Regions from separate parts of the Paracoccus sp. NBH48 genome, predicted to be linked through region 2. Evidence: riboswitches for the same ligand, from Rfam matches in the RefSeq annotation. Region 2 holds a riboswitch; the other holds the start of a gene.

Region 1 (5,523 bases), on a different contig from region 2:
GCGGCATCATCGAAGATCGGATAGAAGCGCGGCAGCGTCACAGCCAGGCCCTCCCGATCAGGGGGGTAGAGGGCGCACCCATGTCGCGCACCCCCATGGGATCGGCGTCGCGCGCCAAGGCACCCGCCTGCACGGCCAGCGCAAAGGCGCGGGCCATCGCGACCGGGTCGCCCGCCTGCGCCACCGCGCTGTTCAGAAGGACCGCGTCGAACCCCATCTCCATCGCCTCCGCCGCATGGCTGGGCAGGCCAAGGCCCGCGTCGATCACCATCGGCACGTCGGGAAAGGCCGCACGCAGCATGCGCAGCCCGTGGCGATTGTTCAGCCCAAGGCCAGACCCGATGGGCGCGCCCCAGGGCATCAGCACCCGGCACCCCGCATCCAGCAGGCGGGCGGCCAGAACCTGATCCTCGGTCGTATAGGGGAACACCTGGAACCCCTCGGCGCAGAGCGTCGTCGCGGCCTCGAGCAGGCCAAAGGGGTCGGGCTGCAGGGTGTCGGCATGGCCGATCACCTCCAGCTTGATCCAGTCGGTTTGAAAGACTTCGCGCGCCATTCGGGCGGTGGTCACGGCCTCTCGCGCGCTGTGACAGCCGGCGGTGTTGGGCAGGACGCGCACGCCCATGTCTCGGACCAGCGACCAGAAGGCCTGGCCCTGGCCGGCCTCGCGGCGCAGCGACACGGTGGCCACGCCCGCACCGCTGGCGCGGAACGCCCCCTGCAGGACTGACGGGGACGGGTATTGGGCGGTGCCCAGCATCAGCGCGTTGGGCATGGTGACGCCATAGAAATCGCGCATCGCCTATCCTCCCTGCATGGGTGCCAGGACCTCCAGCCGGTCACCGTCGCGCAGCGCCTGCGTCGGGCGGGACGCGGCGGGCAGGAAATCACCGTTCAGCGCCGTGGCCACGCGGGCCTCGCCCCAGCCCAGTTCGGACAGCGCGTCGGCCACGGTGGTGGCGGCGATGTCGCGGGGGTTCCGTTGACCTCAATCCTCATGGACCAGTTCTCCCTTGGTTTCGGTGATCATGTAATCGGCCGCCTGGCGCGCCAGCGCGGGGGCCATCAGGTATCCGTGACGGAACAGCCCGTTCAGGTGCAGCACCCGCCCTCGGACGGTCACGCGCGGGATGTTGTCCGGAAATGCCGGGCGCAGATCGGCGCCCATCTCGACGATGGCGCTCTCTGCAAAGCGGGGATCCAGCGCATAGGCCGCCGACAGCAGTTCCAGCACCGACCGGGCGGTGGGGCGCGCACGGGATGCGCTTTCGATCTGGGTCGCGCCCAGCATGAACAGGCCGCCCGCACGCGGCACGATGTACAGCGGATGACGCGGATGCAGCAGGCGGACCGGCCGCGTCAGGGCGATGTCGGGCGCGTGCAGGACGACCATCTCGCCGCGCACGCCGCGGAGGTCGGGCAGGGCAGCGGACAGTCCGCGGGCATCGATCACCGGGCCTGCGACGTCGCCGGGTTCGGCGGTCGCGCATTCGATGCCGATGCCGCGCGCGGCCAGCCACGCGGCCAGATCCGCCAAGGCATGTCGGGGGTCCAGATGCGCCTCGGTTGGAAAGATCAGGCCGGGCCGGGGCTGCAGGTCTGGTTCCAGATCGGCGCTGTCGCAGGGGTGATGCGCCGTGGCACGGCGGGCAAAGCGGGCCAGCTCCGCCCGGTCGCGGTCCAGCGCCAGGACCAGCGTGCCGCGCCGCGTAACGGGCGTGATTGCGGACCAGGCATCGGCGGCTTCTGCGCCAAGGCGGGTGATCACGGGGTCGGCGGTCACGCCCTCGCACTGCGGGGCCAGCATGCCGCCGGCCCACCATGAGCAGCCGTGTGGGCCGGGCGCGCCTTTGCGGTCCAGGATGCGCGGGGTCAGCCCGCGCTGCACCAGCACATGGGCCGCGAACAGCCCGGCCACGCCCGCGCCGATGATGGTGACATCAGCCATGCGACCAGACCGCATGGAAATGATGCACCGGCCCGTGCCCCGACCCCACGCACAGATCGTCCGCCGCCGCGATCGCGCGTTGCAGATAGCGGTGTGCGACCCCCACCGCCTGCTCCAGCGGCAGGCCGTGTGCCAGGCCTGCGGCGATGGCCGCCGACAGCGTGCAGCCGGTGCCATGCGTGTTGCGGGTGGACAGGCGTCGGGCGCTGAAGGGCGTCGCCCCCTGCGCGGTCACCAGAAGGTCGGTGCAGATCGCGCCCTCGCCATGCCCACCCTTCATCAGCACGGCCCCCGCGCCCATGGCGCGCAGCGCAGCACCCTGTTCGGCCATCTGGGCCGGGGTGGTGGCCGGGGCACAACCCAGCAGGCAGGCGGCCTCGGGCAGGTTCGGGGTCAGCAGCGTCGCGCAGCCTAACAGGGCACGCAGCGCGTCGATGGCATCGGGCGGCAGCAGGCGGTCGCCCGATTTCGCCACCATCACCGGGTCCAGCACGATGGGCAGGTCGCAGCCGTCCAGACCACCCGCCACCGTGGCGATGGCCTGGGCCCCGCCCAGCATGCCCAGCTTGACCGCCCGGACGTCCAGATCGTCCAGAACGGCACGCATCTGCCCCGCGATCATCGCGGGGCTGGCCGGTTCGACCAAGGCCACGGTGCGGGTGTTCTGCGCCGTCAGCGCGGTCACGACGCTGGCGCCATAGCAGCCAAGGGCCGAAAAGGTCTTCAGATCCGCCTGAATGCCGGCGCCGCCGCCCGAATCGGACCCGGCGATGGTCAGGGCAATGGGTGCTGTCACGTCGTCCCCCGTAATGTGGCGGGTCGTGACCGGGCAAAGGGGTGGGGACACAGGGCGGGCCGACGGCCGCGCCGATATCTGCACCGTTCCCTCCGCCGGTATGACCCGGATCAGGTTCGATGGGTTGGCTGTCGCCTCTCAGCCCCTGTGACGGGACACCCCAACGGTTTGCCCCCCAAGGCTAGGCGCGGCGGGCGCGGGGCGCAAGGGGGGCTTTTCGCGCCCGCGCGATTGTCGCAGGATGGCGGGGCAGCGGACGGGGGACAGATGGACAGGCGCGGGCTGGAGATGACGGTGCTGATGTCGCCGGACATGGCGAATTTCAGCGGCAAGGTGCATGGCGGCGCGCTTTTGGCCTGCCTGGACCGGGTGGCCTATGCCTGCGCGTCGCGCTGGTCGGGAGAATATGCGGTGACCCTGTCCGTCGACCAGGTGACCTTCAAGGAGGCCATCCACGTGGGAGAGCTGGTGACCTTTCGCGCGCGGGTGAACCATACCGGCCGCACCTCGATGGAGGTCGGCATCCGGGTCGAGGCCGAGAACATCCGCCGCGGCACCCGCAGGCATACCAATTCCTGCTATTTCACCATGGTCGCGGTCGACGAACGCGGCCATCCTGTGCCGGTCCCCAAGCCCGAGCTTGAGGACGACATCGACCGCCAGCGCTGGCGGTCGGCCGAGGTCAGGCGCGCCATGCGGCGCGAGATCGCGGCCCGCCAGGAGGCCGCGTCGAACACCCCCTGATTGGGCGTGGACTTTGCGATCCAAACCGCGTAGGGAACCGCCTTTGGCCCTGCTAGTCCGGGGCGGCGGGTGCAGGGTGGGCCGGTCGCAGCGACGATAGGTGCCGCTCATCGGGTCGCTCACGGCCCCCGCATTTTGGCGAATCACATGACTGAACTGAATTTCCCCGCGCCGCTTCAGGCGGCGTTGGCCGACAAGGGCTATGAGACGTTGACTGCCGTGCAGTCGGCGGTGCTGGCGCCCGAGGCCGCGGGCCGCGACGTGCTGGTCTCGGCCCAGACCGGGTCGGGCAAGACCGTGGCCTTTGGCTTGGCGATGGGCGCGGACCTTCTGGACGGCGACCGCATCATCGCGGGCGAGCTGCCGCTGGCCCTGGCCATCGCGCCCACGCGCGAACTGGCGCTGCAGGTCGCGCGCGAGCTGGAATGGCTTTATGCCGGCACCGGCGCGCAGATCGCCACCTGCGTCGGTGGCATGGACTATCGCAACGAAAAGCGCGCCCTGCAGCGCGGCGCGCAGATCGTGGTCGGCACGCCCGGCCGCCTGCGCGACCATATCGACCGCGGCAGCCTGGACCTGTCGGACCTGCGCGCGGCCGTCCTGGACGAGGCCGACGAGATGCTGGACCTGGGCTTCCGCGAGGACCTGGAGTTCATCCTGGGCGCCGCCCCGGTCGAGCGCCGCACGCTGATGTTCTCGGCCACGGTGCCGTCGGCAATCGAGAAGCTGGCCCGCGATTTCCAGCGCGACGCCCTGCGCATCGCCGCCATGGGCGAGGCGCGCCAGCACGGCGACATCGCCTATCGCGCCTATACCGTGACCGCGCGCGACCGCGAGCCCGCGATCTTCAACCTGCTGCGCATCCACGAGGCGCAGACCGCCATCGTCTTCTGCAAGACGCGGGCCAACGTGAACCACCTGCTGGCGCGGATGTCGAACCGGGGCTTCAAATGCGTGGCCCTGTCGGGCGAGCTGTCCCAGCAGGAGCGGACCCATGCGTTGCAGGCGCTGCGTGACGGGCGCGCCCGCGTCTGCATCGCCACCGACGTGGCCGCGCGCGGCATCGACCTGCCGGGGCTGGAGCTGGTGATCCACGCGGACCTGCCAACCAACCCCGACACGATGCTGCACCGGTCGGGCCGCACCGGGCGTGCGGGCTCCAAGGGCGTGTCCGCGCTGATCGTGCCGTCGGCCGATTATCGTCGGGCACAGCGCCTGCTGCAGAACGCCAAGGTCTCGGCCGAATGGCTGGACGCGCCGACCGCGGACGAGGTGCGGGCGCGCGATGATCAGCGCATGCTGGACCATCCCGGCCTGCACGAACCCGTGGGCGACGACGCCGCCTTGGCCGCGCAGCTGCTGGAGCAGTTCAGCGCCGAACAGGTCGCCGCCGCCTTCCTGCGCCTGTGGCGCGAAGGCCGCCCTGCCGCCGAGGAATTGTCCGAGGCGCATGCGCCCCCTGCACCGATGGCTCCCCGTGCGCAGCGCGAGTTCGGCCCGTCTGTCTGGTTCACGCTGTCGGTCGGTCATTCCGGTCGGGCCGAGGCGCGCTGGCTGCTGCCCAAGGTCTGCGATGCGGGCGGGATCACCCGCGACAGCATCGGCGCAATCCGCGTCAAGCAGGACCTGTCCTATATCCAGATCGCGTCGGAAGTCGCCGCCAAGTTCGGCGATTTCATCGAGATCACCCCGGAGGTCACCATGCGCCGCATGGACGGCGCCCCCGACCTCGACGCGCCGATCGAGCGGGCGCCCCGCGCCCCGCGCACCGACAACCGTTCCGAGGGTCGCAAGCCCGCGCCCCGTGCCAAGCACGCCGCGTCGGACGAGGGTCACCACGCCCGCGTCAAGTCCGCCCGCGGCGGCTGGCTGCCCGATGATGCCCCCGCCGAACCGCGCGAGACCGGACCGCATGCGGCCGTGAAATCGTGGAAGAAGAAGTCGTCGGCCGACGCTGGCAAGGGCCCCAAGCCGGCCTGGGCCAAGTCCAGGCCCGCCGGCGACAAGGCGGGTGCCCCCAAGGCGCATCGCAAGG
Region 2 (5,523 bases):
CCCAAGTCCAGCCGCGCGCGGTCCAGATGCATCGCCCCCATCTGCACCATGTAGCCGGTGATCCGCAGATCGGGCACCAGCGCCCCCAGCACCGCCTGCGCCACGGCACCCGCCGCAACCCGCGCCGCCGTTTCGCGCGCCGAAGACCGGCCCCCGCCGCGATAATCGCGCACCCCATATTTCAGATGATAGGTGATATCGGCATGCCCCGGGCGAAAGCTGGTCGCGATGTCGCCGTAATCCTTGGACCGCTGGTCGGTGTTCTCGATCATCAGCTGGATCGCGGTGCCGGTGGTGACACCCTCGAAGACGCCGGACAGGATGCGGACCTGGTCGGGTTCGCGCCGCTGCGTGGTGTGTTTCGACGTCCCGGGGCGGCGGCGGTCCATGAAGCGCTGGATGTATTCTTCGGTCAGGGGCACGCCGGGCGGCACGCCGTCCACCGTCGCGCCCAGGGCGGGGCCGTGGCTTTCGCCCCAGGTGGTAAAGCGGAACTCGCGGCCGAAGGTGTTATAGCTCATGGGCGCGTCTCCTCGGACAGGGCTTTCAGTTCATAGATCAGGTCCAGCGCCTCGCGTGGGGACAGGGCGTCGGGATGGACCGCCTTCAGGCGGTCGTCCAACGGGCGGGCCTTGGGCGCGGGTGGCGGGGCCGCGCGGAACAGCGGCAGGTCGTCGATCAGTGCCACGGGGCGCGCCGACTGACGCTCTCCGCTTTCCAGCGCGGTCAGCACGGTGCGGGCGCGTTCCACGACGGAGGCGGGCAGGCCCGCCAGGCGCGCGACCTGCACGCCATAGCTGCGGTCGGCCGCGCCCTTCCTGACCTCGTGCAGGAAGATCACCTCGCCCTGCCATTCGCGCACGGTGACGGTGGCGTTCTCGACACCCTCCAGCTTGGCGGACAGCGCCGTCATCTCATGGTAATGCGTGGCGAACAGCGCCCGGCAGCGATTGGCGGCATGCAGATGCTCCATCACCGCCCAGGCAATCGACAGCCCGTCCCAGGTCGAGGTGCCGCGCCCGATCTCGTCCAGGATCACCAGCGCGCGGTCATCGGCCTGGTTCAGGATCGCGGCGGTTTCCACCATCTCGACCATGAAGGTGGACCGCCCCCGCGCCAGATCGTCGGCGGCCCCTACACGGGAAAACAGCTGGCTGACCAGCCCGATATGCGCCGCCCGCGCGGGAACAAAGGCGCCCGCCTGCGCCAGCACCGCGATCAGCGCGTTCTGGCGCAGGAAGGTCGACTTGCCCGCCATGTTCGGCCCGGTCAGCAGCCAGATCGCGGGCGTGGCCCCGGTGGTCAGGTCGCAGTCGTTGGCGACGAAGCTTTCCGCCTTCCGGCGCAGCGCGCGTTCCACGACCGGGTGGCGGCCGCCTTCGATGACGAAGGCGCGGCTGTCATCGACGCGCGGCCGGACCCAGCCCTCGCCCGAGGCCAGATCGGCGAAGGCGCAGGCCAGGTCGATCTCGGCCAGGGCGCGGGCGGCCTGACCGATCCGCGCCGCCTGATCCAGGATCGCCGTCCGCAGGCGGTCGAAGATGCCCCGCTCGATCTCCAACGCGCGGTCGCGGGCGTTCAGGATGCGGGTTTCCAGTTCGCTGAGTTCCACCGTGGTGAAGCGGATCTGGTTCGCAGTGGTCTGGCGGTGGATGAAGGTCTGGTTCAGCGGCGCGGCCATCATGCGCTCGGCATGGGTGGTCGTCGTCTCGATGAAATAGCCCAGAACGTTGTTATGCTTGATCTTCAGGCTGCCGACCCCGGCCAGGACCGCGTAATCGGCCTGCATGCCCGCGATGACGCCCCGCCCCTCGTCGCGCAGGCGACGGGTCTGGTCCAGATCGGCGTCATGCCCCTCGGCCACGAAGCCGCCATCCCGCGCCAGCAAAGGCGGCTCGGCCACCAGCGCATCGTCCAGGAGGTCAACCAGCCCCTCATGGCCGACCAGATCACCCGCCGCATCGCGCAGCACGGGCGGCGCGTCGCCGGGCAGCCGCACGGCGATCGCCGCGCCCTGCGTCAGCCCCGCCCGGATCGCGGCCAGATCGCGCGGCCCGCCCCGGTCCAGCGCCAGCCGCGACAGCGCCCGGTCCATGTCCGGCACCCGCGCCAGCGCGCCGCGCAGATCCGAGAGCAGCCGCGCATCCCCCGCCAGCGCCGCCACCGCATCATGGCGCGCCGCGATCAGCGCGAGATCGCGCGACGGAGCGCTGATCCGCCGTTCCATGAGGCGCGCGCCCGGCGCGGTCACGGTGCGGTCGATGGCCGCCAGCAGCGATCCCTCGCGCCCGCCCGACAGGGCCTGGGTCAGCTCCAGATTGCGCCGGGTCGCGGCGTCGATCTGCATCGTGCCGCCCGCGCGTTCGCGCATGGGCGGGCGCAGCAGCGGCAGGCGGCCCTTCTGCGTCATGTCCAGATAATCGACGATGGCGCCCATCGCGGCCAGTTCGGCGCGGGTGAAGCTGCCGAACCCGTCCAGCGTCTCGACGCCATAGAGCGCGCAGAGCCGCCGCGTGCCCGCATTGCTGTCGAACGCGCTGGCATGCAGGTCGGTCATCACCGCGCCCGCATCGCCGATCAGCTCCTCCAGCCCGGTGTCGCAGGCCAGGACCTCGCGCGGGGCCAGCCGCGCCAGCTCGGGGGCCAGACGCGGCAGGGGGCAATCCATCACCGAAAACGCGCCGGTCGAGATGTCGACCCAGGCCAGCGCGCCCTCCTCGCGGACCACCACGAAGGCCGCCAGGTAATTGTGGCGCCGCGCCTCCAGCAGCGATTCCTCGGTCAGGGTGCCCGGCGTCACCAGCCGCACCACGTCGCGCGCCACGACCGATTTCGACCCGCGCTTCTTGGCTTCCGCGGGGTCCTCCATCTGTTCGGCGATGGCCACGCGGAAACCCTTGCGGATCAGCGTCAGCAGATAGCCCTCGGCCGCATGGACGGGCACGCCGCACATCGGGATGGGCTCACCCGCATGGGTGCCGCGTTTGGTCAGCGCGATGTCCAGCGCGGCGGCGGCGGCGACCGCGTCGTCGAAGAACATCTCGTAGAAATCGCCCATGCGATAGAACAGCAGCGCGCCGGGATTGGCCTCCCGGATTGCAAGATATTGCGCCATCATCGGCGTGGGCTGATCAGACATGTCCTTGGTCATGGGCGGGTTCTATCCGCTTGCGCGGGCGCGCGAAACCTCTACATTCGGGATCACCTCGGGGTGCCCCATGCGGGCTGAGACGCGACAGCGGACCCGTTGAACCTGATCCGGCTCACACCGGCGGAGGGAAGGTGCGCACCCCCTTCTTTTCGACATTCCGACAAGAGAGGCTGCCGATGAAATCCGTCCTGATCCCCGCTTTGCTGCTGGCCACCCCCGCCCTGGCCCAGGATCGCGTCCTGACCGTCTATGCCGGCGACAGCGTCACCAGCGAATGGGGCCCCGGCCCCGCCATCGAGGAGGGGTTCGAGGCGATCTGCGATTGCGACCTGCAATTCGTGACCGGCGACGTGCTGCCCCGCATCCTGATGGAGGGGGCGGGCACCCAGGCCGACATCGTCTTCGGCCTGAACACCGACATGACCGCGCGCGCCCGCGCATCGGGTCTGTTCGCACCGCACGGGCAGGACACGTCCGACCTGTCGCTGCCCATCGCATGGGAGGACGACATCTTCCTGCCCTACAACTGGGGCGAGACGGCCTTCGTCTATGACAGCACCCGGCTGGAGAACCCGCCCGCCAGCTTTGCCGAGCTGCTGGAGGCCGAGGATATCAGCATCGTCATCCAGGACCCGCGCAGTTCGGTGTCGGGTCTGGCGATGCTGCTGTGGGTCAAGTCGGTCTATGGCGATCAGGCGGGCGAGGCCTGGGCCAAGCTGGCCCCCAAGGTGCTGACCGTCACCCGCGGCTGGTCCGAATCCTATGGCCTGTTCACCGACGGAGAGGCGGACATGGTCCTGTCCTACACCACCTCGCCCGCCTATCACATCGCCGCCGAGGAGGACGACACCAAGCGCGCCGCGATCTTCCCCGAGGGGCATTACTTCATGGCCGAACTGGTGGCCCAGGTCGCGGGCACCGATCAGCCGGAGCTGGCGCAAGCCTTCATGGACTGGGTGCTGACCCTCGATTTCCAGGCGACGATCCCGCTGGCCAACTGGTCCCTGCCGGCAAAACTGCCGCAAGCCGACTGGCCGCAGGTGATGCGCGACCTGCCCCGCCCCGACAAGACCCTGTTCCTGTCCGAGGACGAGGCAGAAGCCCTGCGCGCCCCCGCCCTGGACGAATGGCAGCGGGCCTTCCGCTGAGCATCGGCCACGCCATCGCGGGCGCGCTGGCCGCCCTGATCCTGGGCACGCTGGCGGCGGTGGCTTGGGTCGCGGGCGGGCTGTCGGGGCTCACCGAATGGGATCTGCGCGCGGTCTGGTTCACCCTGTGGCAGGCGGCGCTGTCCGCGACCCTGTCGGCGGCGCTGGCCGTCCCGGTCGCGCGCGCGCTTGCGCGGCGGCGGTTCCGGGGGCGCGGGCTGCTGGTCACGCTGTTGGGCGCGCCCTTCATCCTGCCGGTGATCGTGGCGGTCCTGGGCCTGATCGCGATCTTCGGGCGCAACGGTGCGCTGAACGGCGCGCTGGAGGCCCTGGGCCTGCCCGCCATCGGTATCTATGGCTGGCAGGGGGTGATCCTGGCGCATGTGTTCTTCAACCTGCCGCTGTCGGTGCGGCTGATCCTGCAGGGCTGGCAGGCGATTCCCGCGGAACGCTTCCGGCTGGCCGCGTCCCTGGATTTCGCGCCCCGCGACATCGCCCGCCATCTGGAACGTCCGATGCTGCGCGGCGTCCTGCCCGGCGTGTGGCTGGCGGTGTTCCTGGTCTGCCTGACATCGTTCACGGTGGCCTTGGCCCTGGGCGGGGGGCCGCGCGCCACGACGGTGGAGCTGGCCATCTATCAGGCGTTCCGCTTTGATTTCGACTTGGGGCGCGCGGCGGCCCTGGGGATGGTGCAGATCGCCATCTGCATCGGGGCGGCGGCGCTGGCCGCCCGCGTTGCCGTTCCGGCGGGGTTCGGCGCAGGGCTGGACGCGATGGGCGGGCCGCCCGCGCCCGGCGGCTGGCGGCGGCTGGCGGATGCGGCGGTGATCACGGCGGCGGCGATGTTCCTGCTGGCGCCGCTGATCTCGGTCGCGGCCACGGGCCTGCCGCGCCTGACCGGCCTGCCGCCCGAGGTCTGGGATGCGGCCCTGCGTTCCATCGCAATGGCGGTGACGTCGGCCCTGCTGTCGTCGGGGGCGGCGCTGGCACTGGCACTGACCATCGCCCGCGGCGGGGCCCGTTGGGTCGAGGCCGCAGGCATGCTGCCGCTGATCGCCTCTCCGCTGGTGCTGGGCACGGGGCTGTTCATCCTGCTGCGCGGCACGGTCACGCCCCAGCAGATGGCCCTGCCGGTCACGGCGCTGATCAACGCGGCGATGGCCCTGCCCTTCGCACTGCGCGCGCTGATCCCGGCGGCGCGGGCGCTGGAACAGGATTACGGCC

Evidence for each region. Region 2 has a riboswitch for thiamine pyrophosphate ahead of F1642_RS07720 (thiamine ABC transporter substrate binding subunit). Riboswitches for the same ligand answer to the same signal wherever they lie in the genome.
Region 1: linked by a shared signal. The riboswitch ahead of thiD (bifunctional hydroxymethylpyrimidine kinase/phosphomethylpyrimidine kinase) and the one ahead of F1642_RS07720 (thiamine ABC transporter substrate binding subunit) in region 2 are both predicted to bind thiamine pyrophosphate.

The regions. Positions count from the first base shown of each region.
Region 1 is NZ_VUOJ01000002.1:188,221-193,743, reverse strand. It holds gene F1642_RS04435 (thiamine phosphate synthase) at 1-41, opposite strand, end outside; gene F1642_RS04430 (thiazole synthase) at 38-799, opposite strand; gene thiS (sulfur carrier protein ThiS) at 803-952, opposite strand; gene F1642_RS04420 (FAD-dependent oxidoreductase) at 989-1,948, opposite strand; gene thiD (bifunctional hydroxymethylpyrimidine kinase/phosphomethylpyrimidine kinase) at 1,941-2,744, opposite strand; TPP riboswitch at 2,815-2,917, opposite strand; gene F1642_RS04410 (acyl-CoA thioesterase) at 3,012-3,488, shown strand; gene F1642_RS04405 (DEAD/DEAH box helicase) at 3,636-5,523, shown strand, end outside.
Region 2 is NZ_VUOJ01000004.1:170,436-175,958, forward strand. It holds gene aroC (chorismate synthase) at 1-521, opposite strand, end outside; gene mutS (DNA mismatch repair protein MutS) at 518-3,139, opposite strand; TPP riboswitch at 3,198-3,297, shown strand; gene F1642_RS07720 (thiamine ABC transporter substrate binding subunit) at 3,328-4,299, shown strand; gene F1642_RS07725 (ABC transporter permease subunit) at 4,278-5,523, shown strand, end outside.